2 regions of the Methylobacillus sp. DLP286 genome follow, and region 1 is predicted to be linked to the other one. Evidence: riboswitches for the same ligand, from Rfam matches in the RefSeq annotation. Region 1 holds a riboswitch; the other holds the start of a gene.

Region 1 (6,039 bases):
AGCCGGTTTCAAGCGCTTGGCATCGCTGGCTTTTGTTTCACTGGCTTTCATCGCGGGCCATGCCCTGGCGAAAGATGATATTCCCAGGCTGAAGGGCAAGCCGGATTTCTCCGGCATCTGGCAAACGACCAGCGCCGCCAATTACGACATCGAGCCTCATGCCAAGCGCATCGACGCGCCTCCCGGCCCGGGGATAGTAGAAGGAAACTTCATCCCTTACTTGCCCAAGGCGCTTGAGCAAAAGAAGAAAAATTTTGAAGCGCGCGCCACTGCCGACCCGGCTACCAAGGGCTGGACACTAGGCACGCCACGGGGCATTTATTATCCGGAACCGTTTCAAATCCTGCAGAGGCCGGAAGACTTGACCGTCCTGTTTCAGTTCGGGCATTCGGTACGCACCATTTTCACCAATGGCACGGAACACCCTGACGACCCGAATGATTATTGGCTGGGGGACTCGCGCGCCCATTGGGAAGGCGACACCCTTGTGGTGGACGTCAAGCACTTCAATGACAAGACCTGGCTGGACAATGCGGGCAATTTCCACAGCGATGCCCTGCATGTGGTGGAACGCTGGACGTTCCTCGACAAGAACACCATTGAATACAAGGCCACGCTGAAAGACCCCCAGGTATTCAGTCGGCCATTCAATATCAGCGTCATCCTTCATCGTCACCGCGAAAAGAATTTCCAGTTGATCGAGGATTACCGCTTCACCCTGGATTACGACCAATACTATCCGCCCAGGCCCGATAGCAAGTAACCCGGGATAGCAAACAGAACAGGTAACTCAGCATGAATCCATGGAAACCTAGCCTCAAACCCGCTGCCTATATTGTCATCAGCGCCTTGTCATTGCTTTCGTTGACAGGCATGGCGGAAGACAAAAAAAGCGAACCGACGCCGGCTCCCCGCCAAAACAATAGCGGTATAGACCAGGAAAGCTCATTCCCCAAGATCGCCTCCGGCAAATGGACCGGTCCGGTCCTCCCGGACGGCCAGCCGAATGTACAGGGATTTTGGTCGAATACCATCGCCAACCATAATAACTTCACCGACCCGCAAGGCGGTATTCCCGGCTCTGGCCGGCAGCCGAAAACGCCTCGCGACCAGCGCGCTCCCAGCAGGGTGAGCGATCCCGCCAACGGGGAAGTGCCTTTCCAGCCCTGGGCCCTGGAAAAGGTAAAGGAATTCCAGGCGCATTTCCATGACCCGGTAGAGCAACAATGGGTGGAGCCCCTTGCCAGATGCGCGCCGGGCGGCATCCCGAAGTCTTTTTATTGGCATGGCTACGAAATCCGCCAATACCCGGGTTATGTATTGTTCTATTTCGGATCCGGCACCCGCTTGATCCACCTGGACAACAAACCCCACCTGCCCGACAACATCAAGCTCTGGAATGGGGATTCCCGAGGGCACTGGGAAGGCAATACCTTGGTGGTGGACGTCAAGAACCACAACGGCAAGGCCTTGTTCGGGCGTACCGGCGAATTCATCAGTGAAAACGGCCATATCCAGGAACGCTTCATCTTCAGTCCTGACGGCAACCGCTACAACTATGAAGCCGTTTTCACTGATCCCACTGTCTATACCCGCCCATTTACCGTCACCATCCCGGCGCGCAAATGGACCGAGAGGGACGAACCCAACGGCTGGCATTTCGAGACGCGCCATGCCAAGCATAAGGGCAAGGAAATCATCGTGGAAAGCGATGAGCGTATTTGTGCGGAAAATAATGCCGCATTCGGCATGGGGGCCGCTGCCAACCAATAGGCCATTGCGCTACATACGCACATGAAGCGCTTGTTCAACGATCGTGCCATCCCGCCTGGGAAACACGATGTAATATTTAAAAGGCGACAATGTCAGTCTTAACCTTTGCAGAACTGCTTTACGATTCCGAAATCGGGACTTCCCTGCGTGAATCGCTTTTTGCCTTCCCTATTGTCGAAGGCGTACACCTGATTGGACTTGCGCTTTCCGTAGGGCTGCTTTTTTTCATCGATTTGCGCCTTGTCGGCGTTTTGTTCCGTAATGTGCCGATCCCGCAAATACTCCAGCAATTGCGGCCTTGGCTGCTCGGCGGCTTTGCCGTGACCATGACGACCGGCGCCCTGCTGTTTGCAGCCGCGGCGCCCAAGCTCATCGTGCTGCCAGTCTTCTTGTGGAAATTGTCATTCATCGCCTTGGCGGGGCTGAATGCCGCATGGTTCGAGTTCAAATGGGGCCGTCATGCGCATGACTGGGGTCATGGTGCATCCGCCATTCCGGCCGGGGTCAAGTTTGGCGCCTGGGCATCGCTCATCCTGTGGAGCCTGGTCGTCATTACCGGCCGCCTGATTCCTTACCTTAGCTATTAACCGGATTCCAACGGCAGCCATCATGACCAGTCTCGAACTATTCAACGCCATTCAGAACAGCAGCATCGGTGTTTTCATCGGAAAACAGGACCGCATGCTGTGGGCCGTGGCCCAGATCATTCATATTGCGGGCATTATCCTATTGCTGGCGCCGATTGTGCTCGTCAGCTTGCGGCTGTTTCGCTTCGGCCTTTATCAACAACCATTGCCTAAACTCGCTCGGGAAAGCAACCGGCTGATCTGGCTGGGCTTGGGCCTGTTGCTCTTTTCAGGCTTGCTGATCTTCATCCCCGCGGCCTTGCACTATCATGACAATCCCGTATTCTGGATCAAGCTATACCTGATCCTTGCTGCATTGTTCTTCCAGTTTACGCTTTATCGCATCGTCACCCGGCTCGAGAAGCCGAATCCATGGCTGGGTGGATTCACTGCTGTGTTGACTCTCGTCTTATGGTTTGGCGTGGCATTTGCAGGCCGCTTCATAGGCTTTGTCTAATGGTGAAAAAGCCCTTCCATTTCCTGCTGCATATTGGATTGCTTATTGCACTAGGGCTTAATCTGGCCGGCTGCAACAAGCCTGACGCGAAGGAGGAAGCAGCAGCATTCAAACCTGGCGCCTCCTTGCAGGAAATCATGCTGTCGATCATCGACCCCAATGCCGACCATGTGTGGAATTCCGTTTCCATCATCATTACCGATAAAGGCGTGGAAGAACACAGCCCCAAGACCGACGAGGAATGGGCCGAAGTGCACCAGCACGCCATTACCCTGGCAGAAGCCGCCAACCTGCTCTTGATCACCGGCAGAAAAGTAGCCCATGAAGGTGCGGAAACATCCACCCATCCCGTAGAGCTGGGTGCGGAACACATCGAACAGGCGATCGCTAAGGATCGGGCAGCCTTCATTGCAAGTGCGCACCTGCTTCACACTGCGGTGTATGAGGCCATTATTGCCATTGACAAGAAAGACCCGGACGACCTCATGCGTGCCGGGGAGCATATCCAACAGGCATGCGAAGCTTGTCATGCGAAATTCTGGTATCCGGATGAAAAAACGCCAACTTTTCCTTCTCTTTCCGGGAGCTAACATTGATTGATTTAACAACGAATAGAAATTAACATTTCTGGGCTTACGGTTTCTCCCTGCCACAGTCAGGGAGAATAATAGGGAATCCGGTGAAGACACGACGATCGTAATCCGGAACTGCCCCCGCAACTGTAATCGGTGAGTCTGTTTGCCACTCTTGCCACTGGATAATAATCTGGGAAGGCTACAAACAAGACGATGACCCGAGAGTCAGGAGACCTGCCGCAAGTCAGCTATGTTGTTCGAGCAAAGGCGGGGTGCCTGGAATCGGCGAATGTTCACCATTTTCATTCGACATTATTGATGAATTGCAGATTTGGGTTGCCATCCGCGGCCTCAAGTCGAATTGCCGTTGCGGCTGCTTTGCATGCATTTCTCTCCCTGCTCCGACCATATGGCTGATTTACACATGACAGTTTGTCATGCTGAACCATCAATTTGGGAGCAATAATGAAAAATAGCAACTACATCCTGGCAACAGCCTTAATGGCCATATTCTCCAGCGGGGCGCTGGCGGAAGATGCTACCTTGGAAGAAGTACAAGTCAAGGCAACACAAGACAAGCCCGGACTTAACCTGAAAAAGAAAACCGTCACCGGCAGCCGTCTTGGCCTGTCTGCTCAGGAAACACCAGCCAGCGTAGAAAGTCTGGATGCGCAAACTATTCGCCAGCGCGGCGATATCACATTGCGTGAGGCAGTGACCCGGACTACTGGCATTACGGATATCAGCACGCCTGGCAACGGTCAATCCTTCTCGTCTCGCGGTTTCACTGGCAACAACTCCGTTGCGCAGGCAGAAGACGGTGTACGCTTAATGACTGGAGCTGGGACACTGACCTACCCCTCGGATACATGGGGCTATGAACGCATCGAAGTCTTGCGCGGCCCGGCCTCCGTATTGTTTGGCGATGGTGCGGCAGGTGGCATTGTCAATAGCGTCCGTAAACAGGCAAGCCGTGAAGCATCCATTGAAGCGCTCGTTGGTGCTGGCTCCTATGGCGCTTATCGTGCAGCATTGGGCGGCACTGGTGCCATTGGCGAAATCGGCGCATTCCGTATTGATGCGTCCGTATTAGGTGGCGACGGCTATATCAGCCGTGGTGATTACGACAGCAAAAAACTCATGACTTCATTGCTGTTCACACCTACGGACAACCTCAGAATTGGCTTTACTCTGGATCATGCAGAAGATTCCCCTACCGCAAACTATGGGTCTCCTCTGCGCTATGGAAAAATCACGCATTCTCTTCGTAGCAAGAACTACAACGTAGCCGATAACAAAATGGATTTTGAGGACACGCGCGCACGTGCCAAGATTGAATGGGAAATTTCAGAGCGCCTGAAACTACGTAATGAAACTTATTGGTTCAAATCTGACCGCGAATGGCAAAATGCGGAAAGTTATACCTTGAATCCCGTAGCCGGCACAGTACGCAGGGGTACTTTTCTCGCCATCACTCACACCCAGAAGCAAATTGGCAATCGCCTGGAAATCATTCACGAAGACACATTATGGGGTCATTTGAACCGTTTTTCTGCAGGATGGGAAATCTCAAAAACCGATTTCCGGCATGCAAGCAACTCCGGCAATAGCGCAACTGACGTCATTCCTGTAGCTGGATATACCGGCACTTTCCTCAGCACGACTTCAGTTTTGCGCAATTACGATGCAGATCTCAAGCAACAGGCTTTCTTCCTTGAAAATGCGTGGAATGCAACCGACCGCCTCAAATTGGTTGCCGGAATACGCCGCGATTACATTGATACTGAACGGCGCGACTATCGTGGCGCAGCAGATAGTGACAAACAATTCACTCCTGAAACCTGGAGAGTCGGAGCAGTATTCGACTTGACTGCAGATACTTCGCTCTACGCCCAAACCAGTCGAGGAACCGATCCGATCACAAACCTATTGGGACTCAACCTTGCCAATGGCGAATTCGACCTGACACGTTCACGTCAGGCCGAAATTGGTATCAAACAAGCATTGCAGAACCTCAAGGGAGAGTGGTCTTTGGCTGCCTACCATATCGCCAAGGACAATATCATTACCCAAGACCCCGTTACCCCTTCCATTTCCGTGCAAGGCGGTCAACAATCCTCGCGAGGAATTGAATTCTCCACCACGTTGTACCCTGTTGAACACTGGCGTCTGGATTTCAATGCTGCATTATTGAATGCGAGATATGATGAGTTGAGAGAAGGTAGCACCGGCATTTCACGCGCAGGCAATACCCCAACCAATGTCCCAGAAAAAGTGGCAAATGCTTGGCTCTATTATCAGGCATCTGAATGGGAAGCTGGCATAGGTGCGCGTTATGTAGGCAAACGCTATGCAAACAATGCCAATGAGATTACCCTTGCGGGCTATACCGTGTATGACGCAAGCGCGGCCTGGCATGTCAACAAGCAAATGACGCTACGCGCCAATATCCGCAACCTGACTGACAAATTCTATGCAGCATTGGCCTACGGCAGTACCCAGCAAATCATCGGCGCACCGCGCCAGCTCGAACTGACTGCGGAATTCCGTTACTAGGCTCCTGAGTACGTACAGCACCATGAAACTCTTCACCATGCGCAACCTCCAC
Region 2 (6,039 bases), 1.0 Mb from region 1:
GCTTGAACATCTCAAAGCATTCGTCCTGCAGTTCGCTGGCGATACCGGCGAACTCGGGGTCGTCCTGCCCGCTGCGCATGATGTTGAGCATATGCTGGGTGCCGGTGAGGTGCAGCGCCTCGTCGCGCGCGATCAGGCGGATGATCTTGGCATTGCCTTCCATCACCTTGCGCTCGGCGAATGCAAACGAGCAGGCAAAGCTGACATAGAAGCGGATCGCCTCCAGGATATTGACGCTCATCAGGCACAGGTACAGCAGCTTCTTCAACTCGCGCAGGTTGACGGTCTTGGTCTCGCCGTTAATGACGTGGTCGCCCTCGCCCAATTGCGAATACAGCATGGTGTAATGGATCAGGTCATCGTAATAGGCGGAAATATCGCTCGCCCGCGCGACGATGTTCTCGTTGCGCACGATATCGTCGAAGATCAGCGCCGGGTCGGAGACGATGTTGCGGATGATGTGGGTGTAGGAGCGCGAATGGATGGTTTCCGAAAACGCCCAGGTCTCGACCCAGGTTTCCAGCTCCGGCAGCGACACCAGCGGCAACAAGGCGACGTTGGGACTGCGGCCCTGGATGGAGTCCAGCAGCGTCTGGTATTTCAGGTTGCTGATGAAGATGTGCTTCTCATGGTCGGGCAGGCCCTGGTAGTCGATGCGGTCCTGCGACACGTCCACCTCTTCCGGACGCCAGAAGAAGGAAAGCTGCTTTTCGATCAGCTTTTCGAACACCGGATATTTCTGCTGGTCGTAACGCGCCACGTTGACCGGCTGCCCGAAGAACATCGGCTCTTTCAGTTGTTCGTTGTCGACCTTGGAAAAAATGCTGTATGCCATGACTTGTCCCGATATATCCCGTCAGGGCGGCGCATGGCCGCCCTGCTCTATTTAGAACGGCTAACAAAACTCTCCTGGCTTTGTTGCCCTGCCTTGTCGTACTCATTGTACTGCCTGCGGCAGAGCGCCTAGCCAGGAGCGCTTCGCTTAGTTTTGTTAGCCATTAATTAGTCCCGTTGCCTAGATTTTGCACGCGCCGCTTTCGCAGCCGTCGTCCCCAGCATCGCCGCCTTCGCTCGCGCCATCGCGGGTGTTGTGGTAGTACAGGGTCTTCACGCCCAGCTTGTAGGCTTGCAGCAGGTCCTTGAGCAATTGCTTCATCGGCACCTTGCCGCCTTCGAAGCGCTTGGGATCGTAATTGGTGTTGGAGGAAATCGACTGATCGACGAATTTCTGCATGATGCCCACCAGCTTGAGGTAGCCGTCGTTGTTGGGCAATGACCACAGCAGCTGGTACTGGTTGCGCAGGCGCTCGATCTCAGGCACCACCTGGCGCAGGATGCCGTCCTTGGACTGCTTGACCGACACCAGGCCGCGCGGCGGCTCGATGCCGTTGGTGGCGTTGGCGATCTGGCTGGAGGTCTCGGAAGGCATCAGCGCGGTCAGGGTGGAATTGCGCAAGCCGTGCGCGACGATGTCCTTGCGCAGTTGCTCCCAGTCCAGTTGCAATGCTTCCTGGCACACCGCATCGAGGTCCTTCTTGTAGGTGTCGATGGGCAGCAGGCCTTGCGAATAAGTGGTTTCATTGAACGCGCCGCAAGGGCCGAACTCGCGCGCGAGCTGCACCGAGGCCTTCAACAGGTAGTACTGGATCGCCTCGAAGGTGCGGTGGGTCAGCCCCAGCGCCGCATCGTCGGTGTAGCCGGTGCCGTTCTTGGCGAGGTAATAGGCGTAGTTGATCACGCCCACGCCCAGCGAGCGGCGCTTGTCGGTAGCGTTGAGCGCGGCCTTGACCGGGTAATCCTGGTATTCGAGCAAGGCGTCCAATGCACGCACGACGAGATCGGCCAGCCCTTCCAGTTCGTCGAGGCTTTCAAGCGCGCCGAGGTTGAACGCGGACAAGGTGCACAATGCGATCTCGCCGTTCTCGTCGTTGATATCCTCGAGCGGGTGCGTCGGCAGCGCAATTTCCATGCACAGGTTGGATTGGCGCACCGGGGCCAGCTTGGGGTTAAACGGGCTGTGGGTATTGCAATGGTCGACGTTCTGGATATAGATGCGGCCCGTGCCCGCCCGTTCCTGCATCAGGAGCGAGAATAGGTCCACTGCCGGCAGCGTGCGCTTGCGGAGGCTGTCGTCCGCCTCGTATTGCGTATACAGGCGCTCGAACTCGTCCTGGTCGGCGAAGAAGGCGTCATAGAGGCCGGGCACGTCGTGCGGCGAGAACAGCGTGATGTCGCCGCCCTTGATCAGGCGCTGGTACAGCAGGCGGTTGATCTGCACGCCGTAGTCTAGGTGGCGCACGCGGTTTTCCTCGACGCCGCGGTTGTTCTTGAGCACCAGCAGCGATTCGACTTCCAGGTGCCACAAGGGATAGAACAAGGTCGCCGCACCGCCGCGCACGCCGCCCTGCGAGCAGGACTTCACCGCCGCCTGGAACAACTTGTAGAACGGCAGGCAGCCGGTATGCTGCGCCTCGCCGCCGCGGATCTCGCTGCCCAGCGCGCGGATGCGGCCCGCGTTGACGCCAATGCCCGCGCGTTGCGAGACGTATTTCACGATCGCGCTGGTGGTGGCGTTGATGCTGTCCAGGCTGTCGTCGCACTCGATCAACACGCAGGAGCTGAACTGGCGCGTCGGCGTGCGCACGCCGGACATGATGGGCGTAGGCAGGGAAATCTTGAAAGTGGACACCGCATCGTAGAAACGCTTGATGTATTCCAGGCGCGCCTTGCCCTCGTACTTGGCGAACAGGCTCATCGCCACCAGGATATAGAGGAACTGCGGGCTTTCGTAGATTTTCTTGGTCACCCGGTTCTGCACCAGGTATTTGCCTTCCAGCTGCTTCACGGCGGCGTAGGAGAAATTCATGTCGCGCCAGTGGTCGATATGGTCGTTGAGCTCGTTGAACTCTTCACGGCTATAGTCGGCGAGGAGATGCTGGTCGTACTTGCCCATCTCGGTGAGCTTGGTGACGTGGTCGAACAAGTGCGGCGGCTCGAACTGGCCGTAGGCAATCTTGCGTAGGTGGAAAATCGACAGGCGCGCCGCCAGGTACTGGTAATCCGGCGTATCCTCGGAGATTAAGTCCGCGGCGGACTTGATGATGGTTTCATGGATGACGTCGGTACGAATCCCGTCGTAGAACTGGATATGCGATTTCAGCTCGACCTGCGATACCGATACGTTGTCCAGTCCCTGCGCCGCCCAATCGATCACGCGATGGATCTTGTCCAGGTTGATCGGTTCCCGGCGACCATCCCGCTTGGTGGCATTCATGGATTCATACTTTGTCATCTAAGGCTCCCTGTCAGGAAGCAAGGCATCCTCATGACCACGCATCGATTGCCGAGGCAACCGAGCAACAATCACAAAGCAGCATGACGGGCAAGGCGCCGACGCATCAGCGCAATACCCTATCCGGCCGAGGACACCCCGCCTCAAACGTTATGAAAATGATCTACGGCAGGTTTCCTGGCTCCCAGGTCCACATGACCGGCCTGTCTTCCCGGGCCTCACACTTTCAGGCCCAGTGACCCTTGTTGGCATGCCACTCACTGGTTACAGTTGCGGGGGCAGCTGCGGCTTGGCAAGGCACCGCCCTGCGACCGCATTCCCTTTTTCCGACTCAATCGAACAACCGTCGAACACCGTAGATGGGATGGACTATAGCGCAATAAAATGTGCTTGTGTACACTCAAAAACACTAGATATTGTTTTTTTGAGATATATGCAGGATTTTTAAGGGGAATTTTTTTGCGAATTTTTTACTCGGATTTTGGTCATTCATGGACACGGCCACCATGCCACAATCCCCTATCATGAAACGCAAGTTCCGCCAAGCCAGATAATGAAACCAGCCCTGAATCCAGAACCAAGCCGCGACGATATCGATGCAACGCCGGGATGGTTGTTGCTGGAGTTCGGCGCCAGCTGGTGCGGCTTTTGCCAGGCGGCGCAGCCTTCGCTCAGCGCGGCATTACGGCAATTCCCCGCCCTGCGTCACGAACGCATCGAGGACGGCAGAGGCAGGCGGCTGGGCCGCAGCTTCAAGGTGAAGTTATGGCCTACCTTGATCCTGTTGCGGGGTGGGACGGAAGTCGGGCGCGTGGTGCGCCCGGAAAGCCGGGAAGACATCTCGGCGCTGCTACAGGCGCACTTGCCTTCATCCTAACAATCCAGCGCTACACCCTTTTCAAGCCACCGGTTTACGGGCTACCAGGACAGTCAGATTGTCATCGGCCTTCACGCAACAAGCGTGACGCAACCGCACAGCGGCGTCGGAGACCAGCAAATCTTCGGCAATACTGGCCTCGCCTTCATTCAGGCCGCGCGCCAGCGCGACCACCTCGGCAATCTTTTCATCGGCAAAGGCCAGGCAGGACCTGGTTGCCGCATCCATCGCCTGCTCATGCGCCAGCGTCGCCGGCACATGCAGCAAGGAACAGCTGGGGGCTACCCAAAGCCTGTCGCCGAGCTTATGCGCCAATGGCTGCAACAGACCGAGGCTCTGCCTCAGGTCATTGCGCAAAATGCCACGGCCGTCCACGATGCCGGCGGACAATATCCAATGCCCAGGCAAGGCATTGAGCCATGGCGCCAATTGCTCAGGCGCACTGACCAGGTCGAGATGAATGCCGTCCACTGGCAAATGCGTGACAAAGCCTTGATAGCGGGCGACATTGCCGAAATAGGTGCCGAGCAATATCGCCGGCCGCTGCGTGCGGAACCAGGCATATGCGCGTTCGAAAGCGCCCAGCCATGCATCATCCAGGTCCAAGGCTAGAATGGGCTCTTCAAGCTGCAGGCAGGCAATCTTGCGGTGGTACAGCTCCTTCAGCAAATGCGCATACTGTTCCGCCAGCCTATCCAGCAGCTGCAAACGGTCGCAGCCATCCGCGCCGCTCAAATACAGCAGGCTGACAGGCCCCAGCAACGCCGCCTTGACCGGCATGGAACGCGCCTGCGCTTCGTCGAGCTGGCTCAGGAATTCATGGGCGTTGATCGTGAAGCTGGTATCCGCATCGAGCTCCGGCACGATATAGTGGTAGTCGGTATCGAACCACCTGGCGGTTTTCATGGCCGGTTGGACGGCATTGCCGCGCGCCAGCGCAAAATAGTCATGTTCGGATAAAACGCCCTGAAAGCCAAATCTTCTGGGAATCGCGCCGAACATCACCGCATGGTCGAGCACGTGGTCGTAAAATGAGAAATCCCCTGCGGTGATGAAGTCCAGCCGCTTTTGCTTGCTCCAATGCCGCTCCCGCAGACCCTTGCCTATTTCCTGCAATCCCGCCGCAGTCAGGTCGCCCTTCCAGAACGCCTCCAGGGCGTATTTGAGCGCACGTTTTTCACCGATGCGCGGATACCCGAGAATATGTGCGCTTGCCATACCCAATGCCTTGCTTGAATTTTTAACGAAACCGCGAATTTTCCGGCAGGCAAGCAATTTAAAAAAGCGAAAGTTTTTTTGGTAAAATTGAATTCATTTCATATCTATCCAAGCTTCTTATGCTGGAAATCCGCCACCTGAAATCCTTGATCGCGATTGCCGACACTGGAAAACTGGCCCATGCCGCAGAGCGGGTCTTCCTCACGCAATCCGCGCTCTCGCACCAGATCCGCGTGTTGGAGAAACATTACGACACCACCCTGTTCCAGCGCACCGCGCACGGCATCCGCTTCACGCCCGCCGGGGAACGGTTGCTGGCATTGGCAAAGGAAATGCTGGAGGCACAGGAAAAGGCCGAGCGCGACCTGATCCGCCTCAAGAGCGACCAATCGGGGGAGTTGAGGATCGTGCTGGAGTGCCACACCTGCTTCGACTGGCTCACCCCGGTAATGGACGCCTTCCGCCGCGCCTGGCCGGAAGTCGAGCTGGATTTGGTGGCCGGTTTCCATAGCGATCCCTGGCACTTGCTGCACGACGGCAAGGCCGATCTCGTGATCGGCAGCCTGCCGGAGAAACAGCGCGAACTCGGCGCGATTCCGCTATTCAAGTTCGAGATCATGGGGGTGTTGCCGCCCGAGCACGAGCTGCGCAA

Evidence for each region. A riboswitch is a leader RNA that binds a small molecule or an ion and turns the genes downstream of it on or off. The one in region 1 is predicted to bind cobalamin.
Region 2: another riboswitch for cobalamin. It lies ahead of nrdA (class 1a ribonucleoside-diphosphate reductase subunit alpha); the one in region 1 lies ahead of ACWXTG_RS11480 (TonB-dependent receptor).

What each region holds. Positions count from the first base shown of each region.
Region 1 is NZ_CM153145.1:2,415,313-2,421,351, reverse strand. Features, by position in the region: gene ACWXTG_RS11505 (hypothetical protein) at 1-763, shown strand, start outside; gene ACWXTG_RS11500 (hypothetical protein) at 796-1,773, shown strand; gene ACWXTG_RS11495 (DUF6644 family protein) at 1,863-2,360, shown strand; gene ACWXTG_RS11490 (DUF6644 family protein) at 2,383-2,856, shown strand; gene ACWXTG_RS11485 (hypothetical protein) at 2,856-3,446, shown strand; cobalamin riboswitch at 3,476-3,687, shown strand; gene ACWXTG_RS11480 (TonB-dependent receptor) at 3,897-5,987, shown strand; gene ACWXTG_RS11475 (PepSY domain-containing protein) at 6,010-6,039, shown strand, end outside.
Region 2 is NZ_CM153145.1:427,698-433,736, reverse strand. Features, by position in the region: gene nrdB (class Ia ribonucleoside-diphosphate reductase subunit beta) at 1-835, opposite strand, end outside; gene nrdA (class 1a ribonucleoside-diphosphate reductase subunit alpha) at 1,016-3,292, opposite strand; cobalamin riboswitch at 3,443-3,655, opposite strand; gene ACWXTG_RS02045 (thioredoxin family protein) at 3,846-4,169, shown strand; gene ACWXTG_RS02040 (hypothetical protein) at 4,191-5,387, opposite strand; gene ACWXTG_RS02035 (LysR family transcriptional regulator) at 5,507-6,039, shown strand, end outside.